2 regions of the Planococcus sp. BI3 genome follow, and region 2 is predicted to be linked to the other one. Evidence: predicted binding sites of a transcription regulator. Region 2 holds the regulator's gene; the other holds the start of a gene.
The links. The regulator NrdR, encoded in region 2, represses ribonucleotide reductase genes. The targets are predictions, from matches to a motif close to AACACNATATATNGTGTT.

Region 1 (8,350 bases), 250 kb from region 2:
TCCCGCTTGCCCAGACGGTTTAAATTAGGGCCGTTCAAGACCAGCACACGCATTCAACCTTCTCCTTCCCCTGACACATTCTTCATTATTTTAACATATCGGAACAATCGAGCAACTGTTTAAGAAAGGCGGAAGCAGCCGTTTAGCCCCGACAAGCGCTGGAAGGCTCACCGGTAATGGCGCCCTTTGCCATTGTCGGTGAGCCTGAAGCGACTCGAGGGACTGGCTGCTGCAGCTGGACACTGAAATGCGGAAACGGCCGTGTAGCTCTGCCGGGCATAAGACAGACCAGCAGTGTGGCGCTCTTTGCCACGCAGCTGGGTTGGCTTATGACCCAAAGAGTTGGCTGCTGCAGCTGGACACCGAAATGCGGAAGCGCCCGGCTAAAGGAACGTAAGCTAAAAGCACGACTTCCGGCCGCAACCCTAACTTAACCCATATCCTTAAGAGGGCTCCGTTATATACACGCATAAAAAAAGCGCGATGGCCATTTGGCCATCGCGCTGTTCATCTTATAATCCGCATTTCAATTGAGCGTTGCAGTTGGTGCAGGTATTGCAGCCGCCCATTTCTTCCACTGTCCCCTGACGGCAGACTGGGCATGTATCGCCCACTTCTGAACCGATGCTGACATTGGTAGAACGGATATCCTGAATCGTGTCGACTAGGACGATCGGACGCTTGCTCGCTTCTTCCGGACGTTCCTCTTCTTCAAAGGTATTGTCTTCAGCTTTCAATGTCAGGACCTGTGAGTCCCGGCTGCCGTCGACATAAACCGTACCGCCTTTTGCTCCGCCTTTGTACAGACGTTCATAGACACCTTCCACCTGTTCGACTGTGTAGCCGCGTGGTGCGTTTACAGTTTTCGAGATGGATGAATCGATCCAACGTTGGATGATGCACTGGACATCCGCATGTGCTTCAGGAGCCAGTTGCATCGACGTAACAAATGCCTTCGGCAGGTTTTCTTCATCCGCTTCCGGATTGTTCTTCAAGTATTCGCTGACGATGTCAGCTTTCACCTCGATGAATTTCCCAAGACGGCCGCTGCGGTAGTAGGTAAATGAATAATAGGGTTCAAGTCCAGTTGAAACACCAACCATGGTTCCGGTAGATCCTGTCGGTGCAACCGTCAATAGATGTGAATTGCGGATACCTTTTTCCAGTATCGCTTCACGTACATGTTCCGGCATATCCTTCATAAATCCGGTTTGGGTGAAAGCTTTGCGGAGTGCTGCCGTTTCATCATCGGTTTTGCCGATAAGGAACGGGAAACTGCCGCGTTCTGCTGCCAATTCAGTCGATACCTCATAAGCTGCCGTTGCGATTGTCTTGAAGATTTCATCAACAAGGTCATTGCCTTCCGGAGAGCCATATTCCTTGTCACAATAGATCAACAGATCGGCAAGTCCCATGACGCCAAGGCCGACACGGCGTTCGCCAAGTGCCTGCACCTGATTTTCCTCCAGGAAATATGGAGTGGCGTCAATGACATTGTCCTGCATCCGGACGCCGACACGCACGGTTTCCTTCAAAGCTTCAAAATCGACTTTTTTCGTTTTTGGATCTGCGAACTGGGCCAAGTTGACCGCAGCCAGGTTGCAGACAGAATACGGTGCCAAAGGCTGTTCGCCGCAAGGGTTTGTCGCAACAACTTTCTGTCCGTATGCCGCAGCGTTTGTTTTTTCATTGGCATTATCAATGAAGAAAATGCCTGGCTCTGCTGAGTAGGTCGCGCAGATATTGATCAGGTTCCATAGCTCACGCGCTTTCATCGTGCGGTAGACGCGGACACCATGCCCCATGCGTTCCCATTCACGGACATCGCCGACTTCCTGCCACTGTTCATTGTAGATGGCCATTTCTTCTTTAGAATAAGATTCCACTGCCGGGAAGCGCAGATCGAAATCTGCATCGTTTTCAACGGCTGTCATGAAGTCACTTGTCAATGTGACTGAAATATTGGCACCTGTCAAAAATTCTTCATTATGGACCGTATAAGTTCCGCCATCACGCAATTTCGTTTCAGCATCCCGCATGATTTTTTCATTGAATCCACCCATTCCCGGGATCGTCCGGTAATTTAGGATCCCTTGATACATCGCATCTTCCTGCTCTGTCAAAGGCTTGAATTTCAGTTTATCGTGAGCCAATTTTTTGATGGTCTCATCTTTTGTATTTTCAATCAAATAGCGCAAAATACGTGGATTCTGCATTTTTGAAATAATGAATTCTGCGATATCCGGATGCCAGTCTGCAAGCATGATCATCTGCGCCCCACGGCGTGATCCGCCCTGTTCAACAAGATGCGTCAGTTTGGCGATATCATCCAACCACGATACAGAGCCGGAGGATTTGCCGTTAACTCCGCGCGCCAGTGTATTGCGTGGACGAAGCGTCGATCCATTGGTGCCGACACCGCCACCACGGCTCATGATTTCCATCACTTGTTTGCGGTGATCGGAGATGCCTTCGCGAGAATCGGCTACAAACGGCATGACGTAACAGTTGAAATACGTCACATCGGTATCTGCACCTGCTCCGTAAAGCACACGGCCAGCTGGAATGAATTTCAATCCAACCAATTGCTGGTAGAATTTCTCAAACCATTCCTGGCGTTTTTCAGGAGTTTTCTCCACCGAAGCAAGACCGGTTGCATTGCGCTTGGCAATCTGCTCGTAAAACACTTCCAGCGGCTTCTCAATCACTTCGATCGGGCGATTAACAATCCCCGCTTCCTGTTCTTTCGGATTATCGATTGCACTTCTGTAGTTTTCCTCGATCCAAACCTGTGCTTTATTGGACTGCTCATCAATAGATACGATATAGCCAAGGCCGCGGGCCGGGAATTTCGGATCTTCTTTGACAGTCAATACAACAAAATCGCCAGCTTTGAGTGTCTTTTTCTCAGTATCCTTAAAAGAATAACGGTCGATCATCACGAGGCGTGATACACCTTTATGCGTTATTTTCATATCCGGAGTAATTGCATGCACTTGCGGGAACGTCTTGATATCTTCGTTTAATGCTTTTGAATTTAATGAGTATTGGGATTGTGTGGCGGAAACCATTTGACAATTCCTCCTTTGTATTATATGGAGTTGGATACTATATATAGTATTACTTCAATTCCCAGCATACTACATATTGAAACTCGTTTTCAATAACAATTTTCTGCTGCAAATTCCGCAGGCAGTGGAAAGCTATATTTACCAGCGTTTCCAGCTTTGGAAATCCTTAAAATGAGCCAAAAGACTCTCACACGCGGAAATTCCACTCAATATTCGCGTATTTTTTTTCCTCCAAAGCCTTGACATCTGCGAACTGTTGTTCCGACAATGTATAGGGCTCCAACTCGATTGCCAGTGCCTGTTCGAATCCAGCTCTAAAGGCATGGATGCATTCTTCCACATCGGCTGGCTCCTTGCGCAGGGAATTGATCGATACCGCTTTTTCAGGGATTTTGACGCGCATCCGCTCTTTGGCTTGTTCGCTTGAAAATTTGAAAACCGACAGCAACTTCTCGGCATCCAAATCGATCAAAATGGCCCCATGCTGTAAAATGACACCTTTTTGGCGCGTTTGTGCACTGCCTGCCACTTTTTTCCCTTCAACGACCATCTCATACCAGCTCGGCGCATCAAAACAAACAGCCGATTTCGGTTTTTTCAAATCAGCGCGCTTTTCATCTGTATCCGGCACAGAGAAATAAGCGTCCAGCCCGAGATTTTTAAAGCCTTCCAATAAACCTTCGCTTAATACACGATAAGCTTCTGTAACTGTTTCCGGCATGTCCGGATAATTTTCACTGACGATGATGCTATATGTAAGCTCATGCTCATGGAGAACACCTCTGCCTCCTGTCGGACGGCGGACAAATCCAAGGCCAAGCCGGTTGACGGCTTCCATGTCAATTTCCTTTTCAACTTTTTGAAAATAACCGATCGACAGCGCAGCTGGTTCCCAGCTGTAAAAACGGATGACCGGTGGAATCAGCCCTTCACTATGCCATGTCAGCAGGGCTTCGTCAAGCGCCATATTGAACGAAGGACTGCTTGCACCTGAATTTATAAAAACCCATTTTGGATATTTCACAAGATCGCCTCCTATTTCCGATAATTAGTGTAACATTGGCATTGAATATCCGTCATCTCTTCTCTTATAATAAAGGAAGATGAGAAAGGGGCAAGAACATTGGAATTTCTGTACATCACGATCGCCATCGTTTTGGCAATCATCATTTACGCGGTAATTTCTTATTTCCGCATCAAAAAAGCTGTCACTAACCTGACACAGGAACAATTTATCGAAGGCTACCGAAAAGCCCAATTGATCGACGTGCGCGAGCCGAAAGATTTTGCGGCTGGCCATATTCTGGGGGCACGCAATATTCCGCAATCACAATTGCGCCAGCGCTACAAGGAAATCCGTTCGGACAAGCCGGTCTATTTATATGACCAGAATGGAGCACGCAGTGGCCGCGTTGCAATCTTCCTGAAGAAAAAAGGATACAATCACTTGTTCCAGCTGCAAGGCGGGTTCAAGCAATGGACTGGAAAGATTAAATCCAAAGCCTAAATCCCAAAACCCTTCCAGCAGTGGAAGGGTTTTTTCCCCCTTTCTTCTCTTACTCCAATTGAAATTCAGTGAGGACTGCAGAAATAAAAAAGCGCACAGAAAAAATTGACCGAAAAACCCTGGAATTGTCCCTCATTTTTACTGGTGGCCATAAAAAAAGGCGTGGAGGCTGAACAGCCCCCACGCCTTTTTTGAGATTCTATTCAGCTTTGTAGTAGCGAAGCACAGGGTGGCGTGCCGCTTTTGTTTCATCCAAACGGTTGATTACCGTAGTATGCGGTGCATTTTGGACGATTTCAGGATTTTCTTCCACTTCTTTCGCGATTTGGATCATCGCATCGATGAACGCATCCAAAGTTTCTTTGGATTCCGTTTCCGTCGGTTCGATCATCATGCCCTCTTCCACATTCAACGGGAAGTAGATCGTTGGCGGATGGTAGCCGAAGTCAAGCAGGCGTTTTGCCATATCCAATGTACGGACACCCAGTTTCTTCTGGCGGCGGCCGCTCAATACGAATTCATGCTTGCAATGGCGGTCGTACGGCAAATCGAAATGAGGCTGCAGTCTGCGCATCATGTAGTTGGCATTCAATACCGCATATTCCGTCACTGCCTTCAGGCCATCCGGCCCCATAGAGCGGATATACGTGTAGGCCCGAACATTGATTCCGAAGTTGCCATAGAAAGGTTTGACACGGCCGATTGAATCCGGACGGTCATAGTCGAACGTATAGGCATCGTCTTTTTTCACCAATACCGGTTTCGGCAAATAGGGAAGCAAGTCATTTTTCACGCCGACTGGGCCAGATCCAGGTCCGCCGCCGCCGTGAGGTCCAGTGAAAGTCTTGTGCAGGTTCAAGTGAACCACGTCAAAGCCCATATCTCCCGGACGTGCTTTTGACATAACTGCGTTGAGATTGGCGCCGTCATAATACAACTTGCCGCCGACGCCATGGATGATCGCTGCCATTTCCATAATCTGCTCTTCAAAAAGACCAAGCGTATTCGGATTTGTCAGCATCAACGCCGCCGTATCGTCTCCGACAACGCGCTTCAGGTCCTCAAGATCCACAAGTCCCTGGTCGCTCGATTTAACAGTTACAGTTTCGAATCCGGCAACGGTCGCTGACGCCGGGTTGGTGCCATGCGCCGAATCGGGAACGATAACTTTCGTTCGCTTCAAGTCGCCTCGTGCCTCGTGGTAGGCACGGATCATCATCAATCCGGTCCATTCACCGTGTGCACCCGCCGCTGGCTGCAGCGTGACTTCGTCCATGCCGGTGATTTCTTTCAGATGCTCCTGCAAATCAAACATCAAAGCTAGAGCCCCTTGAACGGTTTTTTCATCCTGCAACGGATGGATGTTTGCGAATCCAGGGAAACGCGCAACGGTTTCGTTGATTTTCGGATTGTATTTCATGGTGCATGAGCCCAGTGGATAGAAACCGGAATCCACCCCGTGGTTACGGTTGGATAAAGCTGTGTAATGGCGCATAATATCAAGTTCCGATACTTCAGGCAGTTCAGCTGCCTCCGTGCGGATCAATTCAGCCGGCAAGAGCTCGCTCAAGTCGACTTCCGGTACGTCAAGCGTCGGCAGGCTGTAGCCGACACGTCCTTCTTTGGTCAATTCAAAAATTAACGCTTGGTTGTCCTTATGCATGAGTAGCCCCCACTTCCTGCACTTTAGCAGCTATTTCCTGCACGAATGCATCAATTTCTTCTTTTGTCCGTTGTTCAGTGACGGCAACCAGCATATGGCCTTTAAACTCTTCATAGCTCAATCCAAGATCATAGCCGCCGATCATGTCGTTTTCAAACAGGCGGTCGTTCAACTGTTTGACAGGTTCTTTCGTTTTTACAACGATTTCATTGAAATGCGCGCCTTCAAATGCAATTTCAAGGCCCGCTCCTTTCAATTGCTGTTTCATATAATGCGTTTTGATAATATTCTGTTTGGCGATTTCCTGTGTGCCGACTTTTCCGAGTGCCGTCATGGCAACCGATGCAGCCAATGCATTCAAGGCCTGGTTCGAACAGATATTGGACGTTGCTTTGTCGCGGCGGATATGCTGTTCACGCGCCTGCAAGGTCAACACAAATCCACGGCGGCCTTCTTCATCCGTCGTTTCACCGACTAAACGGCCCGGTACTTTACGCATCAATTTTTTTGTGACGGCGAAATAACCACAATGAGGCCCGCCGTATGCTTCCGGAATACCGAAAGGCTGTGCATCGCCTACTGTAATGTCTGCTCCGAGCTGACCCGGAGAAGTCAGCGCCCCAAGCGCCAACGGATTGGAAGAAACAGAAAATAACGCGCCGGCTTCATGGACAATCGGTTCGATTTCCTTCAGGTTTTCAACCTGTCCGAAGAAGTTCGGGTATTGGATCATCACGGTTGCGACGTTTTCATCGATCATCTCTTTTAATGCATCCAGGTCGGTGTGGCCATCCTTCAACGGAATTTCGACAACCTCGATCGACTGGCCAAGCGCATAGCTGCGGACAACAGCCCGTGATTCCGGATGGACTGCACGTGACACCAGAATTTTTTTGCGTTTTGTGTGGCCTGCAGCGAGCATTCCAGCTTCAGCAAGTGCCGTTCCGCCGTCATACATGGAAGAGTTGGCAATATCCATACCGGTCAATTCGCTGATCATTGTTTGGAATTCGAAGATTGCCTGCAATTCACCTTGGGAGATTTCGGGCTGGTAAGGCGTATAAGCTGTATAGAATTCAGAACGCGAAATCACATGATCCACGATGATCGGTTTGTAATGGTCATAGACGCCAGCTCCAAGAAATGAAGCGTAGCGATTGGTATCAGCATTTTGGGCTGCAAGCTGCGCCAATTCCTTTGTCAATGAAGACTCTGATTTGGCTGCTTTGATGTTGTATTCGCCTTTAAAACGAATTTTTTCCGGAATATCCGAAAACAATTCATCAATGGATCCGATGCCGATTGTTTCCAGCATTTCTTTTTCGTCTTGAGACGTCATTGGTAAATAGCGATGTTTCATCGAGTGCTGTCCCCTTTTCAAGTTAGATTAGTTGGATCGTTTATAAAATGGTGTTTCCACTGTTTTCGCTTTTAATCGTTTGTTGCGAATTTCAACTTCCAGTTCGATTCCCACTTCAGCCCATTCACTTGAAACCAAAGCCAGTCCGATGTTTTTCTTTAATGTCGGCGACTGGGTGCCTGTAGTCACTTCTCCGATTTTTTGGTCTCCTGCGTAAACCGCATAACCATGGCGCGGAATGCCTTTATCGATCATTTCAATGCCCACCAATTTACGCGGGACGCCTGCTTCTTTTTGTTCTGCCAATGCTTGTTTGCCGATGAAATCCTGGTCTTTTTTGAGTTTCACTACAAAGTTGATGCCGGCTTCAAGCGGCGTGATGTCTTTCGACAATTCCTGGCCGTATAGAGCAAGGCAAGCTTCAAAGCGCAAGGTATCACGGGCGCCAAGACCTACCGGCAAGACACCTTCCGGCTTTCCTTCAGACAGGATCGCATCCCAAAGAACGGACAGTGCTTCAGGTGATGCGTAAATTTCAAAGCCATTTTCTCCCGTATAGCCGGTCCGCGACAAAATGACCTGTTGTCCCGCTACTTCAACGTCCTGTTTAAAACGGAAAGGCTTGATCAAAGACAGGTCTTCATCCGTCAGGCGCTGAAGCACCGTTTCAGCCAAAGGCCCCTGCAGCGCCAAAAGACCATAGCGTTCAGACGCATTGTCCAATACCACATCGCCTGTTTTAGCCTGTT
Region 2 (8,350 bases):
GTCTTATGCCTGTCAGAGCAAAACGGCCATTTTCGCTTTTCTTTTTTCCCACAAAAAAAAGCCCCATCCCAAAAGGGACGAAGCTTTAGCTCGCGGTTCCACCCTTCTTCTATTCAAAACGGACAGATCCGTTCGGAATGAAGCTCTGCATCGGCTAACGGGCCGGTTCCGTCAGCTGCTACTGAGGAGACTGTTCACAGCTGCTGCTCGAAGGGGGTAAACGGGATTGTCGGTACTTAAGAAGCTTGCAGCCAGGGCTTCTCTCTCTGAAAGTCGTACAAATCCGCTCATATCCTTGTCAAAGCATGTAAAATCTTGGTTCGATTGTTTTTACTATAAACCGAAATGACGCAAAACGCAATAGTTCCGGCGCTTAATTTCGTCGGTTGCGCCCATCGAGCTTGACGGGTTTGGTTAACGCACGAATCCGTTCCATGATGCGCGCAGCTTTCAAATCTTCTTTTTCGCCGCGCTGCGAATAGGTCAAGTGATATTCCAGTTCAGAATAACTAAAGTTCGACGACATGAACGTCGGCAGTTTCTCCGACATCCGGTAATGCAGAATTGTTCCCAGCACTTCATCACGGGTCCAACTGGACATCGCTTCCGCCCCGATATCATCAAGCATCAGGACGTCCGCCTTTTTGACGTAGTCGACTTTTTCCTGCAAGGTCTGGTCTCCGATTGCCTGCTTCATTTCCCGCATAAATTCCGGAACGAACACCAGCACCGATTTGACGTTGATCTCTGCCAGTTCGTTGGCTACTGCACTGAGTAAATACGACTTGCCGATCCCGAATTGCCCGTAAAGGTATAATCCTTTTTCAGGCAGGTTGTCAGGGCCCGTTGCTTGATCCAGGAAATCCCCGACCGCACGGAACGCTTCCATACGGCTGTCATCCAGATCAAATCCGGACAGCGTCGCCTGCATGACTTCTTTTGGCATGTACATGCTGTGGATCAATGAAGAAGCATGGCGTTTATTATCGTTTGCTTCCTTCAAGCGGCATTTGCTATAGGAAATGCCGATGGTTCCCCGCTCTAATACCAGCTTGGGTTCAAAACCTTTGAGGTGGTTGATGCAGGCGCCCAGGCTTGGGCATTTATTGCAATCATGGGACTGGTCTATATACTCGTATAGCTTTCCAAGTCCTCTATCAATAGTGGCTGTATCAATTTCTTCCGCATGGTCTTCCAGGAATTTCTTGACCCCTGGGTGTTCCAGAACTTCTTTGCGCATTTCACTGTAACGCTCAGAAAAAGCAGGCGCATTGACCACACGTTTCAAGGTTTCACGAATCGGTTCCATTTAAACACCTCTTCCTTTCTTCAACGCCAGTTTCGCAAGAAGTTTTTGTTTCTCCACTTCCAGGCTTTCGTTTCTCGGCTCTGCCTTGGCGGCTGGTGCTTCATCTTTCTTGTGGAACCATTCCGGCAGCTTTTCTTCACGCACCGGCTTTCGGTTGCCATTGCCAGTAAACGGTTTGGCCACCGTGACCGGGGAGCCTTCAGACTTCCATTTCATATACTGCGTATGCTCAACCCGCGCAAGCTCCATCGCTTCTTTAGCAGTGGTGACGTTTTTACGCAGCCAATGCGAAGCGATTTTTTCCACGTAGGCTTTGGTCAGCTTCATATCGGTGCGCAGCAGGACATACTGAAGCAGGACATTGACCACTGCCGGCTCCATGCCATGGGTAACGACCAGTTGATTGGCCAGTTGGACATCTGCTGGCAGCGGTTCACTGCCATCTGCAATATCGCGCAGCACTTGAATCGGCGGTGCCGTCTCCAAGTAGACCAACAATTCGTCCTGTTTTGTTTTCGGTGCTTCTTCTGTCAGCTTTGGAGCTTCTTTAGGCACTTGAACAAGCTGTGGTGCCGTAGTCGAAACCGTCAACTTATAATATTCGGATGCCGATTTTTTCAAGCCTTCCACCGTCAACTTGTAATCGTCTTCGATAGCCAGCAAGATGACTTTCTGCATCTCCAATGGTCCCCATCCGTAGAGGTAGGCCAATTTGGGAATAAAATCCTTGATGGTTGCAGTCAGGACTCTTTTGGGTACGAGCTGCTCCGACAGGCCTTGTCGAAGCAGCCTGAAGTCGAAATCGGCATCGGCTTCATAGCCGCCTTTTTTCCGTTCCTGCAGATCGGGCTGAACAGCCGGATAGCCTGCTTTGGCATGGATCGGCTGAAAAATATCCGTGAATGTCCGGGACACTTCTTCAAAATCGGATGGAATTTCAGTGTGGACCAGAAACCGATCCCGCACTCTGCGGTAGGAAGGTTCTCCAATTTTACTGAACAGGAACATCGACAGCAGCGGATCCATGAAAAAGGTTTTCGGATCCAGCGGCGGACATAATTCATAGATGAAGCAACGGCTGCCGCTGTCTTTCCGGTAAGTTTTGAGCAATCCAATCGCTTCCAGCTGGATTCTTGCTTCAAAAATTTTCGAGACAGAATTCCCCAATGTGTTCATCAAGGTGTAATGGGTCGACTCTTCCCCCGAAGCTTCCCCTTCCGCCCACAGCGTCAAGTAGAAGGCAATGGCTTCAGCACCGATCAGCGGCTGATACAGGAGCGTCAGCAATTGCCGGTCATAATTTGAAAACGGATAAGGCAACCGGATACGATACGGATCGGCAGGCTGTAGTTCTTTATAAAATGCAGTCATAAGTCACCGCCTTAGTCGATTTTCTTGTCTTCCGGACTTTTATTCAGCAAATCCTTCAGTTCGTCGATAAAAACAGTGATGTCTTTGAATTGGCGATATACAGAGGCAAAGCGGACATAAGCCACTTCGTCGATTGCTGCCAGGCGGTTCATGACCAATTCCCCGACATCTTCGGATTTAACTTCCGGATTGCCTGCCCGGCGAAGGTCTTTCTCAATTGTAAAGACCATTTCTTCCAGCGCCTCAAGAGATACCGGCCGCTTTTCACATGCACGAATTAAACCGCGCAGGACTTTTTCGCGGCTGAACTCTTCACGTGAGCCATTCTTTTTGACGACGATCAGCGGCATCTCCTCCACTTTCTCAAAAGTGGTAAAGCGATATCCACATAATTCACATTCCCTGCGCCTTCTGGTTGACTTCATTTCATCTATTGGCCGTGAATCGACAACACGTGTGCCGTTATGTTGGCAAGCTGGACATTTCATTTTGACATCTCCCTAAATTCTCTATCTAGTGTATCTAGTATAACAAAAATCCTTCAGGAAAATAGAAAAAGCAGAGGAATTTATCCTCTGCTTTCGTGTTTTTTGTTTAATGGATTATACTGTTACTGAAACTTTGGATTTTTCAACACTGACTGGACCCATACCGCGCGGAATTTCGACAAGCTCGCTTGAGGTTGACCCTAGCGCTTCTGCGATATACTTTGCTGCAATTGTTGGATCTAAGTCGCCGCAAGTGTAAACATCTACACTGGCGTAGCCGTGTTCCGGGAAGCTGTGGATAGTTAAGTGAGATTCAGAGATGATCACAACTCCGCTGACACCTTGTGGTGCGAATTTGTGAAAAGCTACCTCTCTTACTTCAGCTCCAGATTTGAGTGCTGCATCAACAAAAGTTTGTTCGATAAAATCCATATCGTTTAATTTGTCAAAATCACACTGCCAAAGTTCTGCAATTACGTGACGTCCCATTGTTTCCATGGTTCGTTTTCCCCCTTTGATATCATTTTGTTTTGTGCGCAAAATATTCAAAGTTGACTACCACGGGGGAAAGTTAGTCCAAAGAGGTCCTAACCCTTTAAGCAGTCATGTGAATAAAAAATCTTACGCTCCTAATTCCGAGGTGCATGATGGAAATTCAGAAGTGGTAGCCGTTTTTCAACTACGATTCATAGTATAAAACGGATTTATTGTAAATGCAATAATAATATCTTATTAATGCTGAATTTTTTTCAGTAAATTTCCCATAAAAAACCCCGGTTCTCCATTTAAAACCGGAGTACCGGGGTGATTAGCCTTATTTAGAGACCAGCACTAAAGCCTTTGCAACTTTTTTGGTCAAATCGATGACACGCGCTGAATAACCCCATTCATTGTCGTACCAAGCCAGAACTTTCACTTTTCGGCCATCAATCACCATTGTCGATAACCCATCAACAATAGCCGATTTCGGATTGCTGTTGAAATCTACAGAAACCAATGGCTCCATCGTCAAGCTCAAGATTCCTTCCAGACCATTTTCTGATGCTTCCTCAAAAGCCTGATTGACTTCCTCGATTGTCACGTCTCTCTTCAAATCGACAACCAGATCAACTAGGGACACGTTCGGCGTCGGTACCCGCAAAGCCATACCATGCAGTTTGCCCTGCAGTTCCGGTATCACCAGTGACAGCGCTTTCGCAGCACCCGTAGAAGTAGGAATAATCGACTGCGCACATGCACGGGCACGTCGAAGATCTTTATGTGGGTTATCCAAATTTTGCTGATCGTTCGTGTAAGAATGGATTGTCGTCATCAAGCCGTTTTCAATCCCGAATTTATCATGCAGCACTTTTACGACCGGTGCCAGGCAGTTTGTCGTACAACTCGCATTGGAAATGATGTCGTGTTTGTCGATATCCAATTTGTCGTCGTTGACCCCCATGACAATGGTGATGTCTTCTTTTTTCCCAGGAGCTGTCAGAATTACTTTTTTTGCTCCTGCTTCCAAATGAAGCGCTGCTTTTTCGCGGGAGTTGAACTTACCGGTTGCTTCGATGACGATATCAATACCCATTTCTTTCCATGGCAGATTCAATGGGTTGCGTTCACTTACTAATTGAACCCGTTTCCCGTTAACAATTAATGTATCTTCTTCTGAAGATACGTCACCTGCGAAGGTGCCGTGATTTGTGTCATACTTAATTAAATGCGCAAGGGTCTCAGCTGGATAAGTGGCGTTGATTGCTGTAATTACGACGTCATCCATCATTATCGCTTGTCTGAAAACCATACGGCCAATACGGCCAAATCCGTTAATTGCAATAGAAACTGTCATGTAGGAGTCCTCCGTTTATAATTAAGTTATACTCATTTTTTTAATTTCTTATATAGTATAACACAATTAACTATTTAGAGAACCTTAAAAACAGCTTATCTTTTATTCTTTTTCAGGGCTGGCTTGCCAATTGTCTAAAATTCTGTTTAATTGCCATTTCGTTTCATCGAGTGATCCATTATTGTAGATGACAGCATCCGCTCCATCTTCTTTTAAGGACATCGGCAATTGGGAACTGATGCGTGCCTGCGCCTCTTTTTTCGTCAGGCCATTCCGTTCCATCAGCCGGTTAAACTGGTTTTCTTCTGTGACGCTGACGACCAGAATCTTGTCCACCAAATGCTGCAGGCGGCTCTCGAACAATAAGGGGATGTCCATGATGATCGTCTTAAATCCTTGCTCCAGAAACTCATGGCGCTGCCGGAGCATTTCCTGGCGGATCGCCGGGTGGATAATGTCGTTCAAGATTTTTCGGCTGGCCGGATCATTGAAGATGATCTCCCCTACTTTTGCGCGGTCCATTGTGCCATCTGCCTGGATTACGTCCGGTCCAAATGCCTGTTCAATCTGCGTCAGCGTTTCGGAACCCGGTTCTACAACCAAGCGTGCCACCAAATCGGCATCAATGATCGGATAACCTGAATTTTGCAGCATTTTGGATACGGTACTTTTCCCACTGGCAATACTGCCTGTCAATCCAATGATCATCATCCATCCTCATTTCTGGCAGGCCGGACAATACACCGACGCCCGACCCCCGATTTTCATGGTTTTCGTCAGCGTGCCGCAAACCACGCATTGTTTTTTTCCATACATTCCAAAATGGTTTTGCATGCTGCCCGATTCGCCATTGATATTGCGGTAATCCGAAATCGTGCTGCCCCCTGCTTCGATGCTTTCCAAAAGTATGGCAACAATCGTCTCAAATAATTCCACTTTGCGTTTTTTGCTGATTCGTCCGGCTGAACGCTTCGGATGGATTTTCATCTTAAAAAGTGCTTCGGTAGCGTAAATATTGCCGCATCCGGAAATGACCTGGCCATCCATGATGATTTCCTTGATTGCCTTGTTCTTGTACTTCGGGCTTTCTGCCATCACCAGGAAATGGTCAAGCGCAACTGCCTCGAAAGGTTCTGGCGCCATCAGCAGCAAAGGCGGGAAATCTCCCTCTTCCTGCAACACCCTCATCTCCCCGAAACGGCGGATATCTGAAAACGCCAGCAAGTTGCCATCGCTTAATGTCAGCACAACATGGACATGGCGCCGGAATTTATCTTCCGGAATGGACTGGAGCTGGTCGACATAGAACCAGGCTCCCGACATCCCTAAATGGTTGACCAATAAAAATTCTTTTTCATTTCTCAATGTGAAATAAATGTATTTACTGCGCCGCTCGACACGGATGATTTGTGCCCCGACCAGGCTTTCAATAAAACGATCGGCTTCCATCCGTTTGATGATCGCTTCTTTGCCATTCGTTTTGGAGACACGAATGGTCTCAGAAACAGTTACTGCCTCAATTTTTTTCCCAATGGAAACGGGGCGGATCTGCCGAACGACACCTTCCACTTCCGGAAGTTCAGGCATATCGTTGCCCTCCTGTCATTTAGTATCGTACCAGGTTGCGCCATACGCGATGTCCACTTTCAGCGGAACGCTCAGCTTCACTGCATTCTCCATCACCTGCGGCACCAACTTCATCAGCTTATCCAATTCTTCTGGCGGCGCTTCGAAAATCAATTCATCATGAACCTGCAGCAGCATGCGCGCCTGCATCCCTTCGCGTTCCAAAGCTGCGTCCATATCGATCATCGCTTTTTTGATGATGTCTGCGGCACTGCCCTGAATTGGCGTATTCATCGCGGTACGCTCTGCAAAGCTGCGCAAATTAAAATTCGAGCTGGTGATGTCCGGCAAATAACGCCGGCGGTTCATCAAGGTCGTCACAAACCCATCACGTTTGGCATCTGCCACAATGGTCGTCATGTAGTTTTTGACGCCCGGGAAGCTGGCGAAATAACGCTCGATAAACGCCGCCGCTTCCTTGCGGGTAATGTTCAGGTTTTGGGACAGGCCGTAATCACTGATGCCATAGACAATCCCGAAGTTGACGGCTTTTGCCGCACTCCGCATTTCGCTTGTCACTTGTTCTTCAGGAACGTGGAACACATCGCTTGCCGTAGTCCTATGGATGTCGCGGTCATCCTTGAATGCCTGGACCAGCCGCTCATCTTCTGACATATCCGCCAACACCCGCAATTCGATCTGTGAATAATCAGCAGCAACCAACTGCCATCCAGGTTCCGAAGGCACAAAGGCTTTGCGGATTTTCCGGCCTTCTTCCAGGCGGACCGGGATGTTCTGCAGGTTCGGATTGGTCGAACTGAGTCGCCCGGTTGTCGTCAAGGCCTGCTGGAAACGGGTATGGACTTTGCCATCCGCGTGGATTTCCTTCAATAAACCTTCTATATAAGTGGACAGCAGTTTGCCCAGCTGACGATACATCAGGATATAGGAAATGATTTCATGTTGCCCTTCCAGTTTTTCAAGGACATCGGCTGCTGTTGAATAGCCTGTCTTGGTTTTCTTCAATGCCGGCAATCCCAGGTTTTCAAACAACACCACGCCTAATTGTTTCGGAGAATTGATGTTGAATTGCTGTCCGGCCAATCCGTAGATATCCGACTCGATTTTTTCCAGCTTATGGGACAATTCCTTGCCCATTTCAGATAATTGATTGCGGTCGACCCTAACACCGAGCGATTCCATTTTGCCCAAGACCGTCGCCAGTGGCAACTCTAATTTATCGTATAAATCGAATTGCTCATTTTCCTCGAGCTTTTCTATGACCAGCGGACGCACTTTCCAGATGGTGCGCGCTTTTCTGGCAATATGCTCATCAAGGATAGACTGCTCCGGCACTTTCTTTTTAGCGCCTTTTCCGTAGATCTGTTCGTTTGTTGAGACATCTCCATAGCCGTATTCCTGAACGATGCTCGCCATATCCGTGTAGGTCAACGATGGATTAACGATATAAGCACCCAGCATCAAGTCGAAATCGACACCTTCTAGTTCAATGCCGCAGCGAAGAAATGCTGCCGTTGCCGCTTTGGAATCTGCCATGAATTTCTTCTTCAACGGGTCCTTGAACCAGGCACGGAATTCCTCTGAATGGTCAACAACATCCATTGGGATGACGTAGGTTTCTGTTTCAGTGGATAGGGACACCCCAAGCAAATCACAGCTATGGTAATGTTCGTCATACAGCTCCAGATGAACCGCCATCTCATCTTTCAGGATAGTCGGATCGATGCTTGCCAACACCTCGAATTTCAACTCTTCTTTCAC

Region 1: a site for NrdR is predicted at 3,105-3,122, ahead of AC1MEO_RS04620 (vitamin B12-dependent ribonucleotide reductase). Genes of this name have one in related genera too.

What each region holds. Positions count from the first base shown of each region.
Region 1 covers NZ_CM155266.1:917,767-926,116, forward strand. Annotated here, with positions in the region: gene aroQ (type II 3-dehydroquinate dehydratase) at 1-53, opposite strand, end outside; gene AC1MEO_RS04620 (vitamin B12-dependent ribonucleotide reductase) at 513-3,071, opposite strand; gene AC1MEO_RS04625 (lipoate--protein ligase family protein) at 3,259-4,095, opposite strand; gene AC1MEO_RS04630 (rhodanese-like domain-containing protein) at 4,195-4,578, shown strand; gene gcvPB (aminomethyl-transferring glycine dehydrogenase subunit GcvPB) at 4,778-6,241, opposite strand; gene gcvPA (aminomethyl-transferring glycine dehydrogenase subunit GcvPA) at 6,234-7,601, opposite strand; gene gcvT (glycine cleavage system aminomethyltransferase GcvT) at 7,629-8,350, opposite strand, start outside.
Region 2 covers NZ_CM155266.1:1,162,854-1,171,203, forward strand. Annotated here, with positions in the region: gene dnaI (primosomal protein DnaI) at 374-1,309, opposite strand; gene AC1MEO_RS05895 (replication initiation and membrane attachment family protein) at 1,310-2,680, opposite strand; gene nrdR (transcriptional regulator NrdR) at 2,692-3,168, opposite strand; gene speD (adenosylmethionine decarboxylase) at 3,283-3,666, opposite strand; gene AC1MEO_RS05910 (glyceraldehyde-3-phosphate dehydrogenase) at 3,983-5,002, opposite strand; gene coaE (dephospho-CoA kinase) at 5,105-5,710, opposite strand; gene mutM (bifunctional DNA-formamidopyrimidine glycosylase/DNA-(apurinic or apyrimidinic site) lyase) at 5,720-6,589, opposite strand; gene polA (DNA polymerase I) at 6,605-8,350, opposite strand, start outside.